4 regions of the Eubacterium limosum genome follow, and region 2 is predicted to be linked to each of the others. Evidence: riboswitches for the same ligand, from Rfam matches in the RefSeq annotation. Region 2 holds a riboswitch; each other region holds the start of a gene.
What was found. Region 2 has a riboswitch for cyclic di-GMP ahead of B2M23_RS12825 (sensor domain-containing protein). Riboswitches for the same ligand answer to the same signal wherever they lie in the genome.
Positions count from the first base shown of each region.

Region 1 (5,476 bases), 2.1 Mb from region 2:
TTGCCAATGCCCTTTTTCCCCACAAAGAGATAGGCGTGGCTCACCTCATGATTGGCAATACTCCCCGCCAGAAGCTTTTTGATCCGCTCCTGTTCAACAACCGCCTTAAACATGCCTGCTCCTCCCTAGTGCCATTCTTCCTCGGCTAGCTCCGAAAAATCTGTTTTCAGCAGCTCTTTTGCTTCCTCAAGGTCTCTGGGGTCTACAAATATCTCAATGTTGGCCGTGGTGAAAGTCCCCATAAAAATACTGCGGATCGGGCCGCCGAAGCCCTTTTCCCGAGAGGTGACCTTAATGCCGTTCGCCTCCAGAAAACTCCGCGTCATGGCAAATTCCATGTCCGAATAGGCTACCTTCAAAAGCGCATAGCGATCCTCAAACCGTTCCACTTGTCATCACCCTCTCATATATTTCTTCGTGTATATCCTCAATGCTGCGGAGCTTTCCCTCCGAGACGCATACAATCTCTGTCCAGTTGTACTTTTCAATAAGCTCAAGGGCGTTCTGATAAGCGTGGATTAGGTGCTCCGGGCTTTTTTCATGTATATCCTTTTCCGCCTCACCCGTAATTTTATTGGCGCGGCCCTCCATCAGCCTGAAGTTGATCTCTGGCGGTATATTCAAAAAGAAAACCGCGTCGGGTACAGGCAGCTCCATCTTATTAAACTCATAATCTGACAGCCAGTCCATAAAGCGGCGGCGCTCTCTGGGATCGCTGATTTTTCCTGCCTGATGGACCATATTCGAGGTGGTATAGCGGTCGGCGATTACAATGCCGCCGTCCTTATAAAAAGCTTCGTAATCCTCCTTGTAGGACGCATAGCGGTCAGCCGCATAAAAGGTCGATGCGATATAAGGGCTGATGCTGTCCGGGTCATTTCCAAAGGCACCGGACAGGTACAGCCGCACCATGGCGGAGGACTCCTTATCGTAACGGGGATAGGAAACCTTCATGACCCGCTGCCCCTCCCTTTTCAGGCGGTCGTAGAGCTTTTCTGTCTGTGTCTGCTTACCGCTGCCGTCAACACCCTCGATGACAATCAGCTGTCCTTTATTTTCCATTGATAAACCTTCTTTTCTCATTTTGTTTCAGGCATTATTATATCATAACGACCCATGCATTAAAACGAAGAATTGAGAATGACCTCAATCATTCCTTCACTGTCTATACCCACAACAGCTTCGCCATTTCTCTGCCGTCTCAACAGCTCTGCGACAGTTTCCTCTGTTACCAGGCTCCCTGGCAGCAGCACTGGTATTCCCGGAGGATATGGAATAACAAAGCCTGCCGCCGCTCTGCCAACAGCGTCCTCCAGAGGCATTCTCCCAGTTTCCATATTGTAGAGCGCCTGCCAAAGGGGATATTTCTCCTCGTGCTTCCAAAGACTGACAAATTCGACCTTTGGTGGCTCTGTGGCCTCTGGGCATTCTCTGTTCATATCGGCCACTGCTGCCATCAGCCGGTCCAGTTCGTCAACGGTAGTACCGATTCCTGTCATGGCCAGCACATAATTAAAACCAGACATCTCACACTGGATGTTAAACTCTGCAAGCAGCCGCCTTTCAGCAGCCGTGCCCCGGCCGTCCTTTACCATCAGCAGCCATTTGCTTTTATCATAGAGCTGTCCTTCTCCCGGAGTGTACAGGACAATGCAGTCGCCTGCTCCTGCCTGTTTCTGATAATAATCCCAACGCTCTGCGATTGCCTGAAAAACGGCTTCTCCCTTTTCACAGGCTTCATCCACAGCGTTTTCCACACTCATCATCAAAAGATAGCTGGGGCTTGAGGACTGAAGCATGGCCAGAAACTTTTTAACACGGCGCCTTTCCACCAATGGTCCCTGCATATGCAGCAGGGAGCTCTGGGTAAAAGCGCCCAAAAGTTTGTGCGTGCTCTGGATAACAATATCTGCCCCGCAGGTTACCGCGTCCGGCGGCAGTGCAGCACAAAATTTCAGATGTGCTCCGTGAGCCTCGTCCACGATCAGCACCTTTCCCCTTTTGTGAAGCAGCTCCGCAATGGCGGCCACATCACTGACAGTGCCGTAATAGGTGGGATTGACCAGGATCATCCCCTTTACCTCTGGATGCTCTGTCAGTTTTTTTTCTACCTGCTCCGGGGTAATGCATTTTCCAAAGCCCAGCCGAGTATCGTATTCCGGTTCAAAATAAATGCCCTTTACCCTGCCCAATGCCAACCCCGCATAAACAGAACGGTGGCAGTTCAGCGGCACCAGAAGGCTGTCGCCTTCCCTGCAAACGCCCATAACAGCACTCTGTATGCCGGCTGTGCTGCCACCCACCAGAATACAGGCCTCCTCTGATCCATAAGCTTCTGCCAGCTTTTCCTGAACCCTTAAAAGAATATCGGAGGGATCGTGCAGATTATCCGCCCCAGGCACTTCTGTTGTATCCAGGGTTGCCCAGTTCTCATTATCAAAGCAAATTTTTCCCTTGTGCCCCGGCATATGGAACCGCAAAGCCCCTCTGTCACTCAGTTCTTGTAATCTTGTATATAAAAGTCGTTTTTTCATGGATTTATTTTATCATAAAATCTGGATTTTTCCCCTTTATTTTTAGATAGATTATTGATATGATAATCACTGTAAAAAAATTCAAGGAGTGAAAAAGATGGCAAATATCATCTCTGTCGATATGACTAACTTTGAAGCGGAAGTGCTAAACTATACGGAAGGCCCTGTTATGGTCGATTTTTGGGCTGAATGGTGTGGTCCCTGCAAGGCTCTTCTTCCGATCATCGAAGAAATCGCCGGCGAAGTCCCTGCAACCGCTAAGATCTGTAAGCTGAACGTGGATGAAAACACCGATCTGGCCAGACAGTTTCATGTCATGAGCATCCCGACTTGTGTATTCTTAAAGGACGGCAGTGAAGTCGAACGTTTCGTAGGAAGCCGCGACAAGCAGGAATACATTGATACCCTAAAAAATTTATAAGTTTTTTCAGACTGTGCTCCGGGCATGGTCTTTTTTTATCGAACTACTTTTTATTATATTTTCTCTTACAATACAAGACGTTTCTCTTTTTATTCCATTTTTATAACTATTATTTCGAAAATCCTTGAACCTTTTTTGAAAATATGTTACTATGAAAATTGTTTATAGCTTCCTTATTTTCAATCCTATCTGTCAAACACTCGGGAGGAACTCCAGATGAACAGTAAATACCTCGGGCAGCGGCTTCGCCAGTTTCGAAAAGACGCCCATCTTACACAAAACCAGCTGGCTAAAAAGGCCGGTATCACCCCCACTTATCTCAGTATCATTGAAAGGGGCGCGCAACTGCCCCGGCTGGAAACCTTTATCAATCTTGCCAATGTCTTGTCCGTTTCCGCCGACGACCTTCTGATGGAGGATCAAACGGAGTCTTGGAAAGATTTGTATCCCTCTTTCTGTATTCCGTCTGACAATCTAACGGACGAACAGCTTGCATTAGTTCAGGATATGGTCAAGCTAATGTGCGACCATTTCAAAACAACAAATGACTAAATTATTTGTTTAAATTCTTGAACAAAACTATAATTGAATATTGACTTCATTCGCATTGTGAGTTATAGTAAATAATATACATCCGAATCATTTTGAAATAGGGCAAAACTATTGAAAGGTAGTGACGCAAAGCCAAGGGTCTAATTCATCTCCAGATGAAACGACAGCCGGTTGCTCGGGTATTAAACTTACTGAATGCAATCTCCCTGCCTTGGTTTATGCCGGGGTCTTTTTATTGCCCCAATCTCACGCAGAGGAGTTAATCACAATGGATAATAAAGTTATTGGCAGGCATATTCGTGAAGCCCGTCTTGATAAAAAACTGACGCAATACCAGCTCGCGGAACGTGTTCATATTACACCGAATTATCTGAGCATGCTGGAACGCGGCACCCATCTGCCCAAACTTGAAACGCTCATCACCATTTCCGAAGCACTGGAGGTTCCTGTCAGCGCACTTCTTACCGATTTCCCCGTCGAGTCCTTTACCAGCCGGATTCACTTTCTGTCCACTGCAATGGAAGGGCTTGATGACGAGCAGTCCAAAATCGTGTGCGATGTCATCAAGGTGATGACTGACGGCTTTAAATTGAAAAAATAAATAAAAATCCCCGGATCAAATGATCCGGGGATTTTTTTAGTTAAAAGTCTGAAGCCGGGTAAAACAAATCGTTTCGCCGCCTCGCCGTATCCAGCATGTTATTGTAGAGTATCTGCTGGTATTCCAGGACCTCACGGTCATGGATAGTTGGATCGCCCCTTCTGAAGTACTGCCCCTCATTGTCAATGACCCCTACTTTATTGATGACCGGCAGGGTTTCGGACAGCTTCATTAAATAATTGTTGTAGGGTGTGCCCTGGATACCCGCCTGCGCAAGCAGCAGGCTGGAAAGGTAGTTTACACTCAGCTTATCCACCTGAGCTTCTGGGATGTCATAGTTTGCCCAGATGACAAAGGGCGTAACGTAACGCCTCTGCAGTTCCTCCAGGCTCCACTGGTCCAGGGGCTTCTGCATGAGTTCTTCATAAAAAGCCTGCTCAATATACGCCTGATGATCGCCAAACATGACCACCAGTGTGGGCTCATCCTGACCGCTGAAATAGTCGATCAGATTTTTGAACGCCGCGTCGGAGCTGCGCATCAGCGATAAGTACTGCTCGGTTTCAGGATAGCTTCCCTCCATCCCCTCCAGAAGCACGGGCTCCAGATCATCGGCATTCAGCTGGTAGCCAGCATGGTTCTGGATGGTCACATCAAAGACAAAAAGAGGATTGTCGCCTTTGTTTTCATAAAGCTCGATGACCTTGTCATAAGTGGCCGCATCGCTGACCCATTTTTCTCTGAGCGTCTGAGATTCCAAAAATTCTTCTTCTGAGAAAAACTGCTGAAAGCCAAAATTCGGATAAACCTTGTCACGGTTCCAGGCGTTCCGCTCTCCAGGATGGATGGCGTAGCTGCTGTAGCCTTCATAGTTCAGTGTTGACGTGAGTCCGGGGGCCGGACCCTTGATATAAAGCTGATAGGGCCTCGCATTTTCTGGCAGATAAGCCGTGGTGTTCCCTGTCAGAAAAGCGTATTCGGAGTCACAGGTGCCTCCGCCGAAAACTGACACATAGAGATTCCCTTTAATGGTATTTTCCTGCAGGCTGTCAATGAAGGGCATGTAGTCAATATTGGTTGAAAAATCCCCCACGGCCCGCAGGTCACTGAAGGACTCATTCATAATGGCAATAATATTAGGCTTATGACTGTTTTTCATCCCGGGACCAACAGCGGCTTTTTCCGTTGTTCCGCCCCGGCCGACAGCCCCTGTAGTCATGGGCTGCTGCACGTTTTTGATACTCTCGCCCAGAAAGGCCAGATCATATCCTTCCGGCTCCCTGACATGTGAGAGCTTAGCATTGACCGTAAAGGTATAAGGGTAGCCGTTAACCGGCATGTCCCAGGCATAGTAATACCGCTCCACAT
Region 1 covers NZ_CP019962.1:654,516-659,991, forward strand. The annotation lists gene holB (DNA polymerase III subunit delta') at 1-113, opposite strand, end outside; gene B2M23_RS02990 (hypothetical protein) at 126-389, opposite strand; gene B2M23_RS02995 (dTMP kinase) at 376-1,062, opposite strand; gene B2M23_RS03000 (aminotransferase class I/II-fold pyridoxal phosphate-dependent enzyme) at 1,122-2,534, opposite strand; gene trxA (thioredoxin) at 2,632-2,955, shown strand; gene B2M23_RS03010 (helix-turn-helix domain-containing protein) at 3,172-3,507, shown strand; cyclic di-GMP riboswitch class I at 3,599-3,686, shown strand; gene B2M23_RS03015 (helix-turn-helix domain-containing protein) at 3,776-4,108, shown strand; gene B2M23_RS03020 (LTA synthase family protein) at 4,149-5,476, opposite strand, start outside.
Region 1: it holds a riboswitch for cyclic di-GMP, as region 2 does, so the genes downstream of both, B2M23_RS03015 (helix-turn-helix domain-containing protein) here and B2M23_RS12825 (sensor domain-containing protein) in region 2, are expected to answer to the same signal.

Region 2 (5,476 bases):
CACGCTGACACCTCCCTGACCATAGATGGCGGTACCTTTGATATCACCAAATCCTATGAAGGCCTTGAAAGTATGAGCATTACCCTGAACGGCGGTAAGGGCAGCATTGTGGCGAGCGATGACGGCATCAACGCCGCGGGCGGCGACGGCTCCTCACAAAATGGGCGTCCGGGGCAGAACCCCATGGAAAGCGCCAGCGTGGACGACGGCTCCATTGTGCTGAACATTAATGGCGGTAACTGGGCCATCAACGCCGGTGGTGACGGACTGGATTCCAACGCCTCCATCAACCAGACTGGCGGCACAGTCACCATTGATGGGCCCACCGATGGCGGCAACGGCGCGCTGGATTACGACGGCACCTATAATCTGACCGGCGGCACCCTGATCGCGGCAGGCAGCTCCGGTATGCTCCAGACACCATCGTCCAGCTCTGCTCAGAACAGCATCTCACTGACCTTTAACACCGCCCAGACAGCTGGCACAGCCATCAGCCTGAAGGATGCAAATGGGCAGGAAATCGCGAGCTACACCCCAGCCAAGGCATTTCAGAATATCATCATCAGCACGCCGGATATCCTGACAGGGTCTACCTATACCCTGACAAAAGGCGGCGCAGACCTGACCACAGTGACACCCTCCACCTCAGTCACGAGCATTGCCGAGGACGGCAGCACCTACAACAGTGGTATGGGCGGTGGCCCTGGCGGCACCCATCCCGGAGAAAGCGCCCCGCAGGATATGCAGGGCGGACAGACGCCACAGGACAGGCCAGGAAATTAAAGCATTAAAAAAGAGCTGCACTACACAGCTCTTTTTTAGATGTTCTCTTTTAAAAATCGTTCTTCAAACTCTTCTACCGGCATGGGTCTGGAATAATAATAGCCCTGAGCTGCCAAACACCCGCAATCATTCAGGAAACCCACCTGGTCTCCCGTCTCTACACCCTCGGCAATGACCTGAAGTTTCAGATCATTAATCATGCCGATGGTATGCTCAATGATGGTCTTGCCCTTCTGGGTCGCCACACTCTCGTTAAAGAATTCACGATCCAGCTTAATGGTGTTGACCGGTACATTTTTAAGCATATTGAGTGAGGAATAGCCTGATCCAAAGTCATCCATTGAAAAGGAAATTCCTTCCTCTCTCAGCCGCTCCATGCCACGGTACAGGTCTACAGTGTTCTCCACAAAGCTGCTCTCGGTCAGTTCGACCTCCAGAAGCTCCTTGGGAATATCGTAGCGGCGGATAATATGCAGCAGCTTTTTATAAAAATTCGGGTTATACACCTGCACTCTGGACACATTAACCGACACCGGAACTGCTTCCATTCCCCTGTCCAGCCAGGATTTGACGATCCGGCAGGTCTCTTCCCAGACATATTCGTCCAGCTTGATGATAAAACCGTTGCGTTCAAAAAGCGGGATGAAGCGGCATGGTGTCAGGAACCCCCTCTCGGGATGGTCCCACCGCACCAGCGCCTCAGCGCCGATCACCGCGCCGTTCTGCACATTATGCTTCGGCTGGAGGAATACTTTGAACTGGCGTTTATTAAGCGCCTCATCCATTTCATTTTCGATTCGCTGCTCCTCAAGCTGTTTGGCTCTCAGCTTTTTATCATAAAAGGCCCATTGCTTGATCTGGCTTCCCTTGATGGTTTTCTGGGCCAGGTTTGCCCAGTCGCAGAGGATACTCATCTGGGTATCACGGTCTTTCACAATGCAGATTCCGCAGGAGGGCATGACCTGGTAGCTCTCAGAAAACTGGTTGATCTCTTTCAGGATCTTCTTTATGCGCTCGAGCAGAGGATTGCCTGAAGCATAAGACATGCAAAGGCAGAACACATCGCTGTTCATCCGCCCAAAGGCATCCAAAGGCCCCATATTGGCCGAAATAACCGTTGCCATAAACCTGAGCAGTCGATTGCCCTCCTCACGCCCGTGCAGATCGTTAATAAATTTAAAGCGGTTGACATCCAGCCGCACCACAGCAAATTTTTGGTCTGGATAATCCTTGACCAGTCTTTCGGCCTGCGCATAAAAGGTATTGATATTATAAATACCAGTCAGCCGATCAAACTCTGCTCGGTATTTCAGGGTTTCGTGAGCCCGCTTGGATTCGTCGATATTGTTCAGGGTGCCGATCACCCGCTTGATGCTGCCATCCTCATTATAAAGTACATTAAAGACAATCTTACACCAGATGTACCGCCCTTTCTTATTGCACAGGCGTATCTCCATTTCCACCTGGCCGTTACTGATGGCTTCCATATTCATTTTCTGCTTTAGCACTTCAATATCCTTGGGATGGACCACTTCGTCGTTAAGCCAGATTTCCTTGATATCCCGGCCGTCATAGCTGCCCATGAATATTTCTGAAAATTCAGGCGCATAGTAACGCTGATCCGTCTCAATGATCCACTCAAACACCAGGGTATTGGTCTGCTCAATGACCAGACGGTAGCGCTCGTCGTCTATCTGTTTTTTCTGGAGGCTCTCGTTTTCCTTTTCAACGGCTTCCATCTGTTTTTTATAGTCGATATCCATGATAAAGCAGAGCAGGATCTCATCCTCCCCGCCATAATCGACCGCCGGAAAAACGGTCAGTGAAGCCCAGTGAAAGCTCCCGTCCACCCATAGTTTGCGGAACTCACCGATAACGCTGCCCTTTCCAGATTCCAAGGCTACGTGTATTTTATCAAGGTCAAAAAATTCCAAAAACCGTTTCGAATCCTCCGGGTGGATCATGTGCGCTGACACATCGGCAACGGCATCTGCCAGAATACCTTCTTCCGGCGGCGTCACATATTTATTCTCCACATGGTAGATAATGCGATAACGGTTCCTTGTAACATTCAATTCATAAAGCTCATCGTAAATATTGCGCAAAGCTACATCGTAAATATTCTTTTCAATGGTTTCATTCATCTTTTTTTCTGCCATTTTACAGCTCCTATTGTGGGGTTCAACTGCAGCTGGCTGCCCTACAATTTATGTTTGTTTAGGCCCTTTAGCTTTGCGTCTCTATCTTTCAACAGATTTGCCCTGATATCAATTATATTTATAACTGTCTTCTATTATATAATAGTTTTTTTTGAAATACAACTCCTATTTTTTACAAAAAAAGCAGGCTTCACGCCTGCTGTATACATTTATTCATCATCGTCATCTTCGTTAATCAGATAGGTCAGCGTAAAGAGGCTGTCGGTGATATTCACACTCTCTACCACCACGTCATCAGGCACTGTCAGATCCAGAGGAACAAAGTTCAGAATCGCCTTGATGCCCAGCTCTACGACACGGTCCGTGGTTTCCTGCCCGACTTTCTGCGGCACACTCAAGATACAGATATCAATTTTATGGTGTGCGACAAAAGCGTCGAGATCATCCATATGGTAGACTGTCACATTGCCGACCTTCTTGCCGATCTGGTCCGGGTCCACATCAAACATGGCTTTGAAATGGATGCCTTCTTCTTTAAAACGCTCGTAATTGACAATGGCGTGGCCCAGGTTCCCAGAACCGATAATAATGCAGTTATACTGGAGATCAAGCCCAAGAATTTTGCGAATGGCCTCCTTCAGCTCTTTTACCTTATAACCATAGCCCTGCTGTCCGTAAGCGCCAAAGGAATTCAGATCCTGCCGGATCTGCGAGGCGGTCAGCCCCATCATTGCCGCCAGCTCCTTAGACGAGATTTTTTCAATATGTTGATCCTGTAAATCGGTTAAATACTGGTAATACTTGGGCAGACGCTTAACAACTGTCATCGATACCCTTTTTGAAAAAGTTTGCATTCTGCACTCCCCTCCTGCGTCGTACTTATCCTTTTTATTATATCAAGTTGTTAAAAAAACGTCAATTTTTATGACCGAATTAATCAAAAAAGTGTCAAAGTTTTTTGAATCCTTCAGAAATCGAGCAAATAAGCGCCTTTGGGGTATCTTTAAAAGCAATTAATCTGCGATGTCCGACATCAGGTTAAGATGCGGGCTGCCGATCACCTTGGATACATCCAGCACAAAGGCGATGCCCATACCCGGCTTGTCGATTTCGATTTTCCGCTGGATCGAGCAGAGTACCGCGTTCCTTATGGACGCATCCACCAGAATCAGAACAATCTCCTTTTCCGGTTCAATGGTGATGCCGAAAAACCGCGCGTTCTCATGGATGCCAGACCCGCGGCCGTACATGACAGTCGCTCCGTCAGCGCCGCCCTGTTTAGCAGCGTCAATGACCTCGCCGGACATATCCTTTTCCACAATCACCACAATCAGTTCGGTCTTAATTTTATTTCTGTCTTCCATTTTTTCCTCCATCATTCGCTAAGTAATCTACATATTATATATGATTAAAATCTTCTGTCAATACCGGTTAAGAATCACGGGATTGCTTTTCGCACTGTCTTTTCCTGTATGCCTCCTTCTGCTTATAAAAGAAGCCCAGAAGCAGGGTTGTCAGGATCGGTGCAAGAGCGATCAGTGCCACAACGCCAAAGCCGTCCAGCAGCGGATTGCGGCCGGGAGTCGCGCCCGCCACAGCCACCGAAAGGGACAGGATAAAGGTCGAGCACATCGGGCCAGTGGCCACACCGCCGTTATCAAAGGCCATGGCTAAAAAATTTGGTTCCACAAAACGGCCGAGAATAAAGGCCAGTATATAGCCGGGAATCAGAATCCACCAGAGGGAGATACCGACCAGCAGCCGGATCATGGCTGTCATAACCGCTAACGCTACCCCCAGTGAGATCGCCAGCAGCATAACCCGCGCCTTGATGGCGCCGCTAGTCATTTCCTCAACCTGCTTTACCATAACCTGGACGGCCGGCTCGGCAAAGGCGACCAGAAAGCCGATGGCAAAGCCCAGCGGAATGAGAATCCAGCTGTACTCAAGCTCTGCGAGCGCTGTTCCTAGAAACTCACCTGCGGGCACAAAGGCAATATTTACACCCTGGAGAAACAGCACCAGCCCCAGATAGGTCACCACAAAGCCACCCATAATCCGCTTGATGATAGGTGCCCGCAGCCGTAGTGCAATGGCGTTTAAAAACAGGAAAATCAAAATTATGGGCAGGATAGCCAGAAAAACCTCCCATGCCACCTCCGGCATGCCGTGAAATAAATTATAGATCAGGTTCATCTGAAGATCACCCCCAAAATCATGACGGCCAGCACCGGTCCGAGCGAGGACAGCGCAACCATCCCAAAGCTGTCTGTTCCTTCCCTGCTGGTTCTTACGCCGCTGGTAATCCCGCTGCCCAGACTCAGTATAAAGGGTACTGTAATGGGACCAGTGGTGACGCCGCCGGAATCAAAGGCTACCGGCGCCATCTCAGGGTTGGTAAAAAAGGACAGGGCAAAAACAGCGATATATCCGATAATCAGGATATGGTACAGCTTCATCTGGAAAACAAACCGCAGCAGAGCGATGACCAGAAAAATACCGACCCCAACGCCGACCACAGCAATGAGCAGCGT
Region 2 covers NZ_CP019962.1:2,722,595-2,728,070, reverse strand. The annotation lists gene B2M23_RS12830 (carbohydrate-binding domain-containing protein) at 1-783, shown strand, start outside; gene B2M23_RS12825 (sensor domain-containing protein) at 819-2,942, opposite strand; cyclic di-GMP riboswitch class I at 2,967-3,054, opposite strand; gene B2M23_RS12820 (redox-sensing transcriptional repressor Rex) at 3,152-3,796, opposite strand; gene B2M23_RS12815 (P-II family nitrogen regulator) at 3,956-4,306, opposite strand; gene B2M23_RS12810 (DUF1538 domain-containing protein) at 4,374-5,138, opposite strand; gene B2M23_RS12805 (DUF1538 domain-containing protein) at 5,135-5,476, opposite strand, start outside.

Region 3 (5,476 bases), 1.6 Mb from region 2:
AGCCGCTTTATATCGAGTCTTTAGGGGCGGCTATTATGAAGGTCGACTATTCAAAGAGAAATGAACAGCACAAACAGGTGGTTTTCAGTTATATCGAAAAAGACTCGAGCTTAAATGCCACGAAGGATACAACGGGTAAGGGCACAGCGGTCAAAACAGATTATGTGCTTGAGAGCGTGGATGGCACCGACGTGACGGATTTATCACTGCAGGAAATCGCCCAGCTGATCGACGATGGCGGCAGTACGCTCAAGCTGAAGGTGGTCAACCCAGGCGGTGGTATTTTCAGCAATATTATCACCACACTGTATATGGTGTTCCTGTCACTGATCATTGCGCTGCCAATCGGTATTTTGGCGGCCATATACATGACCGAATATGCCAAGCCAGGCAGACTGGTCAACGCGATCCGGTTTGCCACAGAGTGTCTCTCGGGTATTCCGTCGATTATCTTTGGTCTCTTTGGGATGGCGTTTTTCGTTGTCGCACTGAAATTTCAGATATCCTTACTGTCAGGCAGTTTAACGGTGGCGATTATTCTGCTTCCGGTTATTATAAGAAGCACGGAAGAAGCCCTTAAAACTGTTCCAATCAGCTATCGTGAAGGTTCACTGGCTCTTGGCGCAACCAAGCTTCAGACAGTGTTTAAAGTAGTGCTGCCTTCGGCGGTTCCTGGTATTGTGACTGCGGTGCTCCTGAGTATTGGCCGGGTAATCGGCGAATCGGCAGCGCTGCTGCTGACGGCGGGGACCGTTGCGCAGATTCCAGGAACGTTGTTTTCACCGGGAAGCACACTGACGGTTCAGGCTTACTATGTGGCTAAGGAAGAGGGAAACATTGAGCTGGCCTGTGCCATTGGCATTGTCATTGTATTGATCGTTATTGTATTGAATATTTTATCGAGGCTGGCAGCAGACAAGCTGGATGTTGCCCATAAGAAATAGACGAGGTTAAAATGGATAAGAAGAAAAAATTTGATGTGAAGGATCTGGATTTATATTACGGCGATTTTCAGGCCCTGAAGAAAATCAATATTGATATTTATGAGAATGAAGTAACTGCTTTTATCGGTCCCTCCGGCTGTGGTAAATCCACATTTTTACGCTGCCTGAACCGTATGAATGATTTAATCGACTCTGTCCGTATTGAGGGGACGCTGAATTTTGACGGCAAAAATATTTATGAAAAAGATACGGATGTTATCCAGCTCAGAACAAAGGTGGGCATGGTTTTTCAGAAGCCTAACCCATTCCCGATGAGTATTTATGACAATATCGCCTATGGTCCAAAATGCCAGGGCTTGAAAGATAAGAAGAAACTTGATAAAATTGTCCATGACAGCCTGGTGAGCGCTGCGCTGTGGGATGAGGTCAGCGACCGTCTGGGCAAGTCGGCACTTGGCCTTTCCGGCGGGCAGCAGCAGCGTCTCTGCATTGCCCGAACCATTGCCATGCAGCCAGAGGTTATTCTGATGGATGAACCAACCTCTGCCCTTGACCCTATTGCCACTTCAAAAATTGAAGACCTGATGGAGGAGCTTAAAAAGGATTATACCATTATTATCGTAACACACTCCATGCAGCAGGCGGCCAGAATCTCAGACAGGACTGCGTTTTTCCTTATGGGAGAAATCATCGAGTATAATGAAACCAACACCATTTTTATGAATCCGGAAGATAAACGTACTGAAGATTACATTACCGGACGATTTGGTTGATAAAGGAGCGAATAATGAGAGAAGTTTATAATGAAGAATTAAAAACCATTAAGAATGAAATTCTGCTGATGTCTTCTCAGGCAGAACGGATGCTGTCCGATTCAATTACAGCGCTGGAAGAACAGAATGTAAAACTGGCCAGAAGTGTTATCAGCCGTGATGATATCGTGGATTTAAAGGAAATTCAGCTTCAACAGATTGTCAGTGAGGTTATTGCAAGACAGCAGCCGGTCGCAGGGGATTTGAGAAGGCTTTCTTCAACCTATAAGATTATTACAAATCTTGAGAGAATCGCGGATTTAGCGGTTAATATCTGCCAAAAAGTGATCTGTCTGCGCAAAGAGGAATACTATAAAAAACTTGATAATATTCCGCAGATGGCAAAGATGGTGGAAGACCAGCTGAAAATGTGTATAGAGGCTTATATTGATGAGGATATCAGCAAAATGGACGATGTGATCCGGTATGAGGATGAAATTGACCGTTTGAACAATACCCTGCACAGTGACTGTATTGCAGAAATCAACAAAAATCCGGAGATGGCTCTTCAGGCCATGAGTTTTTCCTTTATTGGGAGTCATCTGGAGAGAATCGGCGATCATGCCACCAATATTTTTGAAACAGTATATTTTATTGTGACCGGAAATTATATGGATTTTAATGATTTAAACACAATTCCTGAAGACGAGTAAGTTCTAGCTTTTATTTTTGACCAGAGTAGCTTTTTACTCTGGTCTTTTTCTTTTTAATGCAAAATAATCAATGATTCTTGACGCGGAGAATCGTGCCTGTTATAATGAGACATAGTCTATAGTGATTTTAATTTAATAACGTTTTTAAAACGTAAAAAGGGCAAATCTGTTGAAAGGCAGAGACGCAAAACTAAAGGGCCTGAAGCCGGTAAACGGTAATGGCAGCCAGCTGCTACGGAAATCCATCATCATCGGTGGACACCGCACGGCTGCGCCCTTTCGCAGCCGTTTTTTGTTCATACGAGCGTAATGAGATAAGCGGTAAAAGACTGGGAGTACTTATATAAGAGAAGGAAAGGAAAAGAACATGAAAAAATGGTTAGCTTGTTTTATGTCAGTTGTTATGCTGTTTGCGAGCTTTCCGGTATCTATTCTGGCGGAAGAATCAGGACAGGAGCCTGCTGCCCAAATGACAGAGAATGATACCGTGACAGAAAATCAGGAAGAGGGTGAGACAGCGGAAAGTGCGGAGAAGCCATCTTCTGAGGCGGTTGAGTCTCCTGAGCCTCAGCCGGAAAATAAAGAGGCAGGTGTCATCTATGCAGGAGCGTCTGCTGACCTGGTGGGAAATATCGAGGTGGAAATCCACTTTAACCAGCCGAAGACAAAGCTGTCAGAAACAGCAGTCCTGACTCTGGCAGCCAGCGACGGTACGTCCAAGGAAATTCCTTTAAAGGATGTCATCAGTGAAAAAGCCACAACGGATTTTGGCAGCAGGAGCATCCAGTATAAGACACTGCTTTTTGACAGAGATTCCAATGGAGTGGACAGCAGCAACGTTCTTTGCAATGAGCAGGAGCCCGATGCGAAGATTTATTTTGCCAATGTCAATTTTTACAGCCTGCCAATTGGCGACTACACCGTCACAGTCTCTGACAAGGGGATGGTACCAGCCCAGGCGCAGGTAAGCCTCCAGGGCAGCTCCAAGCGTGTCGAATTTATGGGCGGTTCAATTTTAACAGGCGATGTCGACCAAAACGGCAGCATTGACGATGCCGATTACGATGCGGTCATGAAAAGCCTTGGTTCTTCTGAAGCAGACTGTGACCTGAATGGAGATGGAACCGTGGATATTGTCGATCTGGTCTATTTACAGGAAAATATGGGTGTGTCCCATGACTCAGGAAAAGTACAGATCAGTGACACCTCCCCGATTGTAGATCCCGGCAACGTGACTTTCGAAAAAGATAAAACGGATCCTGTGACGATAAAAAGCGGCGATATTGCCCAGCTTTTCAGCACAGCCTCCGATCAGGCAGGCATGGTTCAGTTTGCCAGGGAGGATGGAAGCAGCATTTCAGAGGATACGCCTCTGTTAATTCCGCTTGTAATGAAGGAGCCAGTCGTAGCGACAGAGCTTCGCATTGCCCCAAGTGAACTGGGGCTTGAAAATGCGCCAAAGAGGGGAACCATTGAGGTGACCGATGAATTTGAAGAGATACATAGCTATAAGTTTGACCTTCAGGACAAGGCGGATTATCTCTTTTTAACCGATGAAGCCTCCCCGTCAACCATTGTTGTTGACCTGAAAGGGCAGGTCGCGATTAAAAAGGTTACGATCATTGTAAAAGAAACCAATAAGGCGAGCAGTAATTTGGCGGAAATTTCAAAGGTTGAATTCTTGAATAATACCAAGGATAAGATTGTCGAGCAGGTGACGAGCATCCCGACAAACGTTCAGGTAGCCTCTGGCAATGAAAGCCTGAGTGTCAGCTGGGAAGCACAGAGTAATGTAACAGGCTATGAGGTCAAAATGAGTTATACGGACCCCAAAAGCGGTAAGGCAGAGACTGTACTGACGCCTGTGGATGGAACTTCCCTGACGATCAGTGATCTGACCAACTTTGTGGAGTATAAAATTTCGGTTCAGTCTGTTAACCGATCAGAGGGCGGAAACTGGGAAAGCGGCTTTAGCGCGCCCGTAATAGGAATACCGCTGCCAACCTCAGTGCCTGAGCAGCCAGAGGGGATCACGCTAAAAGGCGGATACCGCCAGATTACAGTTAACTGGGAAAAACAAAAAAATTCTACCGGATATAATGTCTACTACCGTGAAAAGGGAAACGGTGAATACACCAAGGTTGGGGGTTTAGAAAACACCAGCTATGTGATTGAAAACCTTAAGGATCAGGCTGAATATGAGGTTTATCTGACCGGCTATAACGCCATTGGCGAAGGGGCAAAATCATCTGTATATACCTGCGCCACAGAATCCATCGAGCCGCCGGTTACCTCAAATTATAAGCTGATCAACCGTGCCGGTGAGATTAACCAGCCCACTGCCCATATTAAGGACGTCACTTATCCCTATTTAAAGGAAAGTGATTATGAACAGGCCTATGATAAATTTGATATTGTGGACAATGACTATTCCTCGTATTGGAACTATGGGGGCTGGGATGCCGGCGGCTGGTCAGGCAAGCTTCAGGCGCCGGTCGTAGAATTTGACCAGTCCTATGAAATGAATGATATAGTGCTGGTGCGCGGCGAAGGTGAGCCAAGTACTTATAACGCATACATGAAAATCCGCTGGTGGGATGAGGCCGGGCAGGCACACGACCTGAACATCGGAAAAGATTTTGTGGTTCAGGCGAAAAAGAGCACCAATGGAAAAGAATACTACCGTATCCGCATCAATGAAAAGATTAAACCTGTAAAAATTCAGATGAATCCGGCGCTCTACTGGCCAGGCGCTCCGAATGCGCGCTGCCGCATTTCGGAAATAAAATTCTACGCCTATGACAGTCTGGCAGATGAAACAAACGCTCTGTTCGTGGATGATTTACATGTGGAACTGAGGGACAGTGTAACCATGGAGGTTGTGGATAAGCTTATTGAGCGCGCCAATACTCCAGATGCTGTGAGCGGAGAGTTCCATCCGGATAAGGATTCCATCCTTTCAGAGCTCACGCTGGCAAAAGCGATTCTGAGTGAAACCAATATTGATGATACGGTTCTTGTGGACCAGAATGTATCAAACGCCAAAAATGGCAATCTGGGCTTTGCC
Region 3 covers NZ_CP019962.1:4,282,828-4,288,303, reverse strand. The annotation lists gene pstA (phosphate ABC transporter permease PstA) at 1-944, shown strand, start outside; gene pstB (phosphate ABC transporter ATP-binding protein PstB) at 956-1,717, shown strand; gene phoU (phosphate signaling complex protein PhoU) at 1,732-2,409, shown strand; cyclic di-GMP riboswitch class I at 2,559-2,646, shown strand; gene B2M23_RS20135 (fibronectin type III domain-containing protein) at 2,777-5,476, shown strand, end outside.
Region 3: it holds a riboswitch for cyclic di-GMP, as region 2 does, so the genes downstream of both, B2M23_RS20135 (fibronectin type III domain-containing protein) here and B2M23_RS12825 (sensor domain-containing protein) in region 2, are expected to answer to the same signal.

Region 4 (5,476 bases), 1.5 Mb from region 2:
CAGATGGACCTTCATCCTGTCAAAGCGCAGCCTGAAGGACGGTGTCCCGAGAAGCGCCCGGAAAGCCACAATACACAAGGCCACCGCAATGAGCAGCCAGTACCAGTTGGTGGTCATGAAGTTGGAAATCCCGATCACCATGACCGTAATCGCTGGCAGTGCTGCGTCCATCCCCTCAAACAAATCAAAGAACTGGGGCAGGATAAAAGTAAACAGCCCGATCACCACCACGACCGTTGCCACTAAGAGCAGGATCGGGTAGATCATGGCGTTTCTTATTTTGGTGTGGAGGCGGTGCTCCTTCTCATAGTACAGCGCCATCTTGTGCGCTGTCTCGGCCATCTGGCCGCTGGACTCGCCCGCCCGGAACATGTTGATGATGAGCTGCGGAAAGGAGCCGCGGCTGTTTTCCATGGCCTCCGACAGGGTGATCCCCTGCTGTACCTCACGGTAAAGGGCTTTGTACACCTTCGCCACATTGGGCTTGATGTTACGCTCCATCATAATGGAAAGCGCGCGGATGACCGTAATCCCCGAGGCCAGCATGTTCTCAATCTCCCTCGAGAAATCCGAAAGCTCCATGTTTTTCATCTTGTAGGCTTTCTTCTCAGCGTCCACTTCACGGCACTCCAGCAGAAATTCATCCTTTTCCCGCAGAGCCTTACGCAGCGTGCTCTCGTCAATGGCGTCCGCCATTCCATTTACTATTTTTGAGTTCATGTTTTTTGCTTTATACTTAAACTTTGGCAAAGTCTCATCGCTCCTTCCAGCCGCTTCATAAGGTTGAAGTCCAGGGTGTCTGCCCTCTCATTAAAGTCCAAAAAAATCCAAATACCAAAAGATGATCTGCATTCCCCACAGCATGGATACCAAAATCCCCGCCGAGAGGTATGGGCCAAAGGCCATATGCTTTTCCCCACTCTTGCGGATAAGCTTGATGACGCCTACAATGCCGCCCAGCACCAGGCCGATAAAGGTCGCCAGCAGGGTACAGGGCCAGCCGAGGAGAAATCCTGCGACTGCCATGAGCTTGACATCCCCGCCGCCAAAGCCGCCGGGAATAACCAGGGATAATACCAGCATGGGCACCGATATGACAAACACACCAATTACCCGGGAAATAAGGCCGGGTTCCAGAAACACAAAATAGCTGGCCGCCGCAGGTATTATCAAGGCGATCACCAGGCCATTGGGGATGGTCATGGTGTCAAAATCTATAAGGGTAACTGCCAGTAAAATGGCCGCTACCGCAAACCCAACCACCGCCTGAAGGCCAAAATCATAATGCCAGGCCATGAGCAGGGCCAGCAGCCCACCGCACAGCTCGGTAAAGAAATACCGCGGCGCGATCTTCGCCCCGCATTTCCGGCATTTTCCCCGCAGCCACAGATAGCTGAGCAGCGGGATATTATCATAAAACGCGATGGGCTTGCCGCAGTTCGGGCAAAAAGACCGGCCCTTGGCGATTGAAATGCCAATGGGCACCCGGTAGACCACCACGTTTAAAAAACTGCCAATCATACAGCCAAAGATAAAGACAAAGGCATACAGCACAAAATATATCAAAGATAAAGAATCATACAAAGCGAAACCTCCAGGACTTATGTGTGAATTCATACATTTTACTTTTGATCATCCTTGGAATAAACAGTTCTCACCTTTCCATCGACAATCACATTTTTTCCTGGTTCAATTATAACATTGATGTTATTTTTAATCATCTCAATTTTATCAATGGTGCCGTCACGGTTGTCGTCCACAATGGTCAGCTTTGTAACCCCCTCATAGACGTTATCCGGCCCCACCAGATCCCGCAGATCATTGGCATCCGGAATGCGGTAAGGGTTTTCCGCTGTCTCGGCGGATTTAAACTCCGTCGCCCGTATCTGGGCCGCCAGATAGATGGTCCTCGCCTCAGCCACCACCGCATCCTTTTTGGCGTCGTCAATAAAGTGGAGGTACCCCGGAATGATGATCACTGCCAGCAGGGCAATGACGACAGTGACAGCGATGAGTTCCATCATGGTGAAGCCGGAGGGGGATTTGATGAGAATTTTAAGTTTGCGGCAAAGGGTCATAGAGGCACCTCTTTTTTTTCAATGGAGAATTGATTAACTTTTCGGGTTTTTGGGATACAAATTTTAAGCTTTTTCTATTTTTGTGACTTCGGCGGAGCCGCCGGGGGTAATCGTCGTAATATAATTTCCAGTGTAATCTTTATATTGTATCTTTACCACCTTTGTTTCCTCCTCTGTTCCTTTTTCCCCCATAAAAACATATAATCTTATCTTCTTACCTATAATTATATCATCCATCATATTCTGCTGATTAGGCATTGAAAAAAAGGAGGTTCCCCATTCAAATTCTTCTTTGTTTTTTAAATCACTATCCAAAAACTTCATTATATTTTCAGTAATTTCAATGAAATTACCATCTTCTACTTTAGCATGATTTTTAAAAAATTCTGTTATTCCAGCTTGTGTAGCAACATATACCTCCCTTGCTTCAGCAAGGGCCGCTTTTTCTTTAGCATTCTCCACAAACCCCAGCATAGCGGGAATGGTAAAGGCTGCTAAGATGGCCAAAATTACGAGCACCACGATCAGTTCAACCAGCGTAAAGCCCTGTTCAGACCTTGCGCTGGCTTTCAGACGCTGTTTAAGATTAATCATTTTGTTTTCCTCTATCCTCAAAACGGATCCCGGACAGGCTTTCTGCAGAGAAAGCCTGTCCCGAAATCCCGAAAACACAATGGCCTCTCTGCTAAAAAGCAATAAAATCCTGTTTTTAAGGCAGAAAAGCATTTAAACCAATTTTAAATGAGTTGATAGTTGATAATAGACAGTGAATCATTCATGTACCAAATCACACAGCGATTTTGATCTAAATCAAATTTGCGCGGCAAATGTTCCAAAACTATCCACTATCCACTATCAACTGTCAACTATAGTTTTGTTTTTTCTTTGGGCAATAAAAAAAGCGCCTGGAAAAATGGGGAAAAAGGCCGGCTGCGGCGCTGCAGACTCGGCCTATGCATTATGCTTTATAACTCTACATCTTTAATTTATTACTTATTATCTACAACATCAGCACTGTTACCAGAAGTAGTTTTATCAATTTTAACTAAGTACTTGGCAGCTGCATCCGTGTAACGCACTCCAGAAACTTGTCCAGCTGTTGTTACCCATACTTTGGAAGTGTTGCCATTATCAATCTTCGCATCAAAACCCTCAGGTTTGCTATCACTTACAGTAACCGTTATATTTCCATTTTCAGGAATATCATTATTGATCAACTCTTCTGCTTTAGTTTCCACAGCTCCTGCATCTTCTGTTGCTACTTTTCCTGTAGATGATTTGGCTGTGATCTCTGATGCAGCGGATTGAGACGCCACATAAACCTCACGTCCTTCAGCCAAAGAAGCTTTCTTCTTCGCATCATTCACAAACCCCAACATCGCCGGAATCGTGAACGCTGCTAAAATCGCCAAAATAACCAATACTACAATCAATTCTACCAAAGTAAAACCCTTCTGGTTTTTCTTCAGCTTATTAATCATCTGAATCATTTACATCTCTCCTTTTATGTTCTCTTGTTTACCTTTAAATATAAACCTTTATTTTAACCGTCCGCGCCATGACGATTATAAACAGAGTGATTGACTGCCCCAGCGTACCTTTTTGTTAAAGGCTACTCAAAAAATAAAAATAGCCGGAAACCATACAGGGGTTTTCGGCCATCTACCGTTTTTGGCATCTGGCTGTCATATCAGGCTGGAGCTCCCGACGTAGACCCTGTAGTTTTGCGCCACGGGCTTTCGCACCGCTTTGCCTTTTGAACAATTCTATTCTACAACTGATTCTGGCATTTGTCAAGAACTATAAAAACCAGTTACTTTTAAATATTCTAAAAGTATCCTGTTATTCATCATTAATACATGTATGCACACTTTCAAAACCATACAAATTTGCTTTTTTCGCTTCTCTTATAGCTATAAGTTATTATAAATGCCATTTCATTTACCACCAGCATTAAAGCGATGGTAAAAACAGCACTATTTGGGTAAAATACTAAATCTTTTTCAAATTATTTTCAATTTTTATTTCCTTAAATCATATTCAAATTTGATTGAATTTCACCACTCAAACGCACTGCGATTCCACAGAATATCCAGAAGACCGGAGCCACGCTTACCACGGAAATATTAAAGCAGGCGGCGGCCATGTAGGCGGCGATGCTGCAGACAAGGGGCACAAGCAGGGGCGAATAACGCCAGTTTTTGAAGCCCTGATACAATGTCGCGCTTTCAAAGGCCAGGTAGCTGAGAACCGCGGGGACGCCGCTGCTCACAGCAATGTGCAGGTATTCGTTGTGGGCCCGGTCGATGACCAGATGGTGACCCGTTACCTGTACAATATCGTTTTCAAAATACTGGCCCATGACCTGCCCCAGGGTTTCAATGCCAAAACCGGTCAGCGGGCGCATTCGGATGAGTTCCAGAGTTTTTGACCAGATAAAAAGCCGGTAGGAGCCGCCCTTTTCCCAGTCATCGCCTTTGAGCATTCTGGACAGATCTGCAAAAACGCTGAAAAATCGCGCGCCAAAGCCGCTGTTCACCAACAGAAAAACAAGGGTTAAAAAGGCAAACACACCGCTCACCACTGCGAAACGGCGCCGATTCTCCTGCTCTCTCAGCAAAAACACCCCCAACAGGGCAAACCCCAGAAAGCTGCCGATCCACGCCCCCCTTGTATTGGTGCACAACAGGCAGAAATATACTAGTCCGCAGGGCAGCAGATAAGCCTTCGATCCTCTGATAAAAGCATAGACAAGAATTGGCAGCGCCAGTGTCAGAAAAGAGCCCAGAAAATTCGGGTTGCCAATGGTGGCGTAGGAGGCGCCTGGCCCGCCGTACATCAGAGGGTCCTGTGGCTGAAAGTCCAAACCAAATTTCTGAAAGATGCCATAAACCGCCACGCAGGATACCCCCGCTGCGTAAAGGCGTACATGCCAGGGCTTAAAGGTATAGAAAAAAGCGCCCAACATCATTAAAAGACCATAAAACAAAATGGCGGAGTAGCTCTCCAGCCGGAAGGACCGCCCCTTGAGCGACAGCATCACATCTGTCGAAAAGGGCAGGGTAACGGTAATACACAAAAGGTACAAAAGCACCAGCTTCACGGGCAAAGGAATTTTCGGCTTCCCGGTAAAATACTCGGTAATGGGTCGCACATACAAGAGCAGCAGCCCAAACACCAGCACCTCGATAGTCATCAGCTTGGGCATATACAGGGTATCCCCAAAGGGCGGCACAATGATCAGCGGCACTGCTCCGGCAATGATGGCCAGCACTGCGGAGACGGTCGTTTTAAGTTCGAGTTTTCGCATCATTTTCCTCAATATCAGTATTTTTTCTTAAGTTGTAGCATATTTTTCCCATAAACACATCCTGAATCGTACACTTGGTCCATCGTCA
Region 4 covers NZ_CP019962.1:1,266,412-1,271,887, reverse strand. The annotation lists gene B2M23_RS05860 (type II secretion system F family protein) at 1-750, opposite strand, end outside; gene B2M23_RS05855 (prepilin peptidase) at 811-1,584, opposite strand; gene B2M23_RS05850 (type IV pilin protein) at 1,623-2,078, opposite strand; gene B2M23_RS05845 (pilus assembly FimT family protein) at 2,142-2,672, opposite strand; gene B2M23_RS05840 (pilin) at 3,068-3,568, opposite strand; cyclic di-GMP riboswitch class I at 3,749-3,842, opposite strand; gene B2M23_RS05835 (O-antigen ligase family protein) at 4,108-5,388, opposite strand.
Region 4: it holds a riboswitch for cyclic di-GMP, as region 2 does, so the genes downstream of both, B2M23_RS05840 (pilin) here and B2M23_RS12825 (sensor domain-containing protein) in region 2, are expected to answer to the same signal.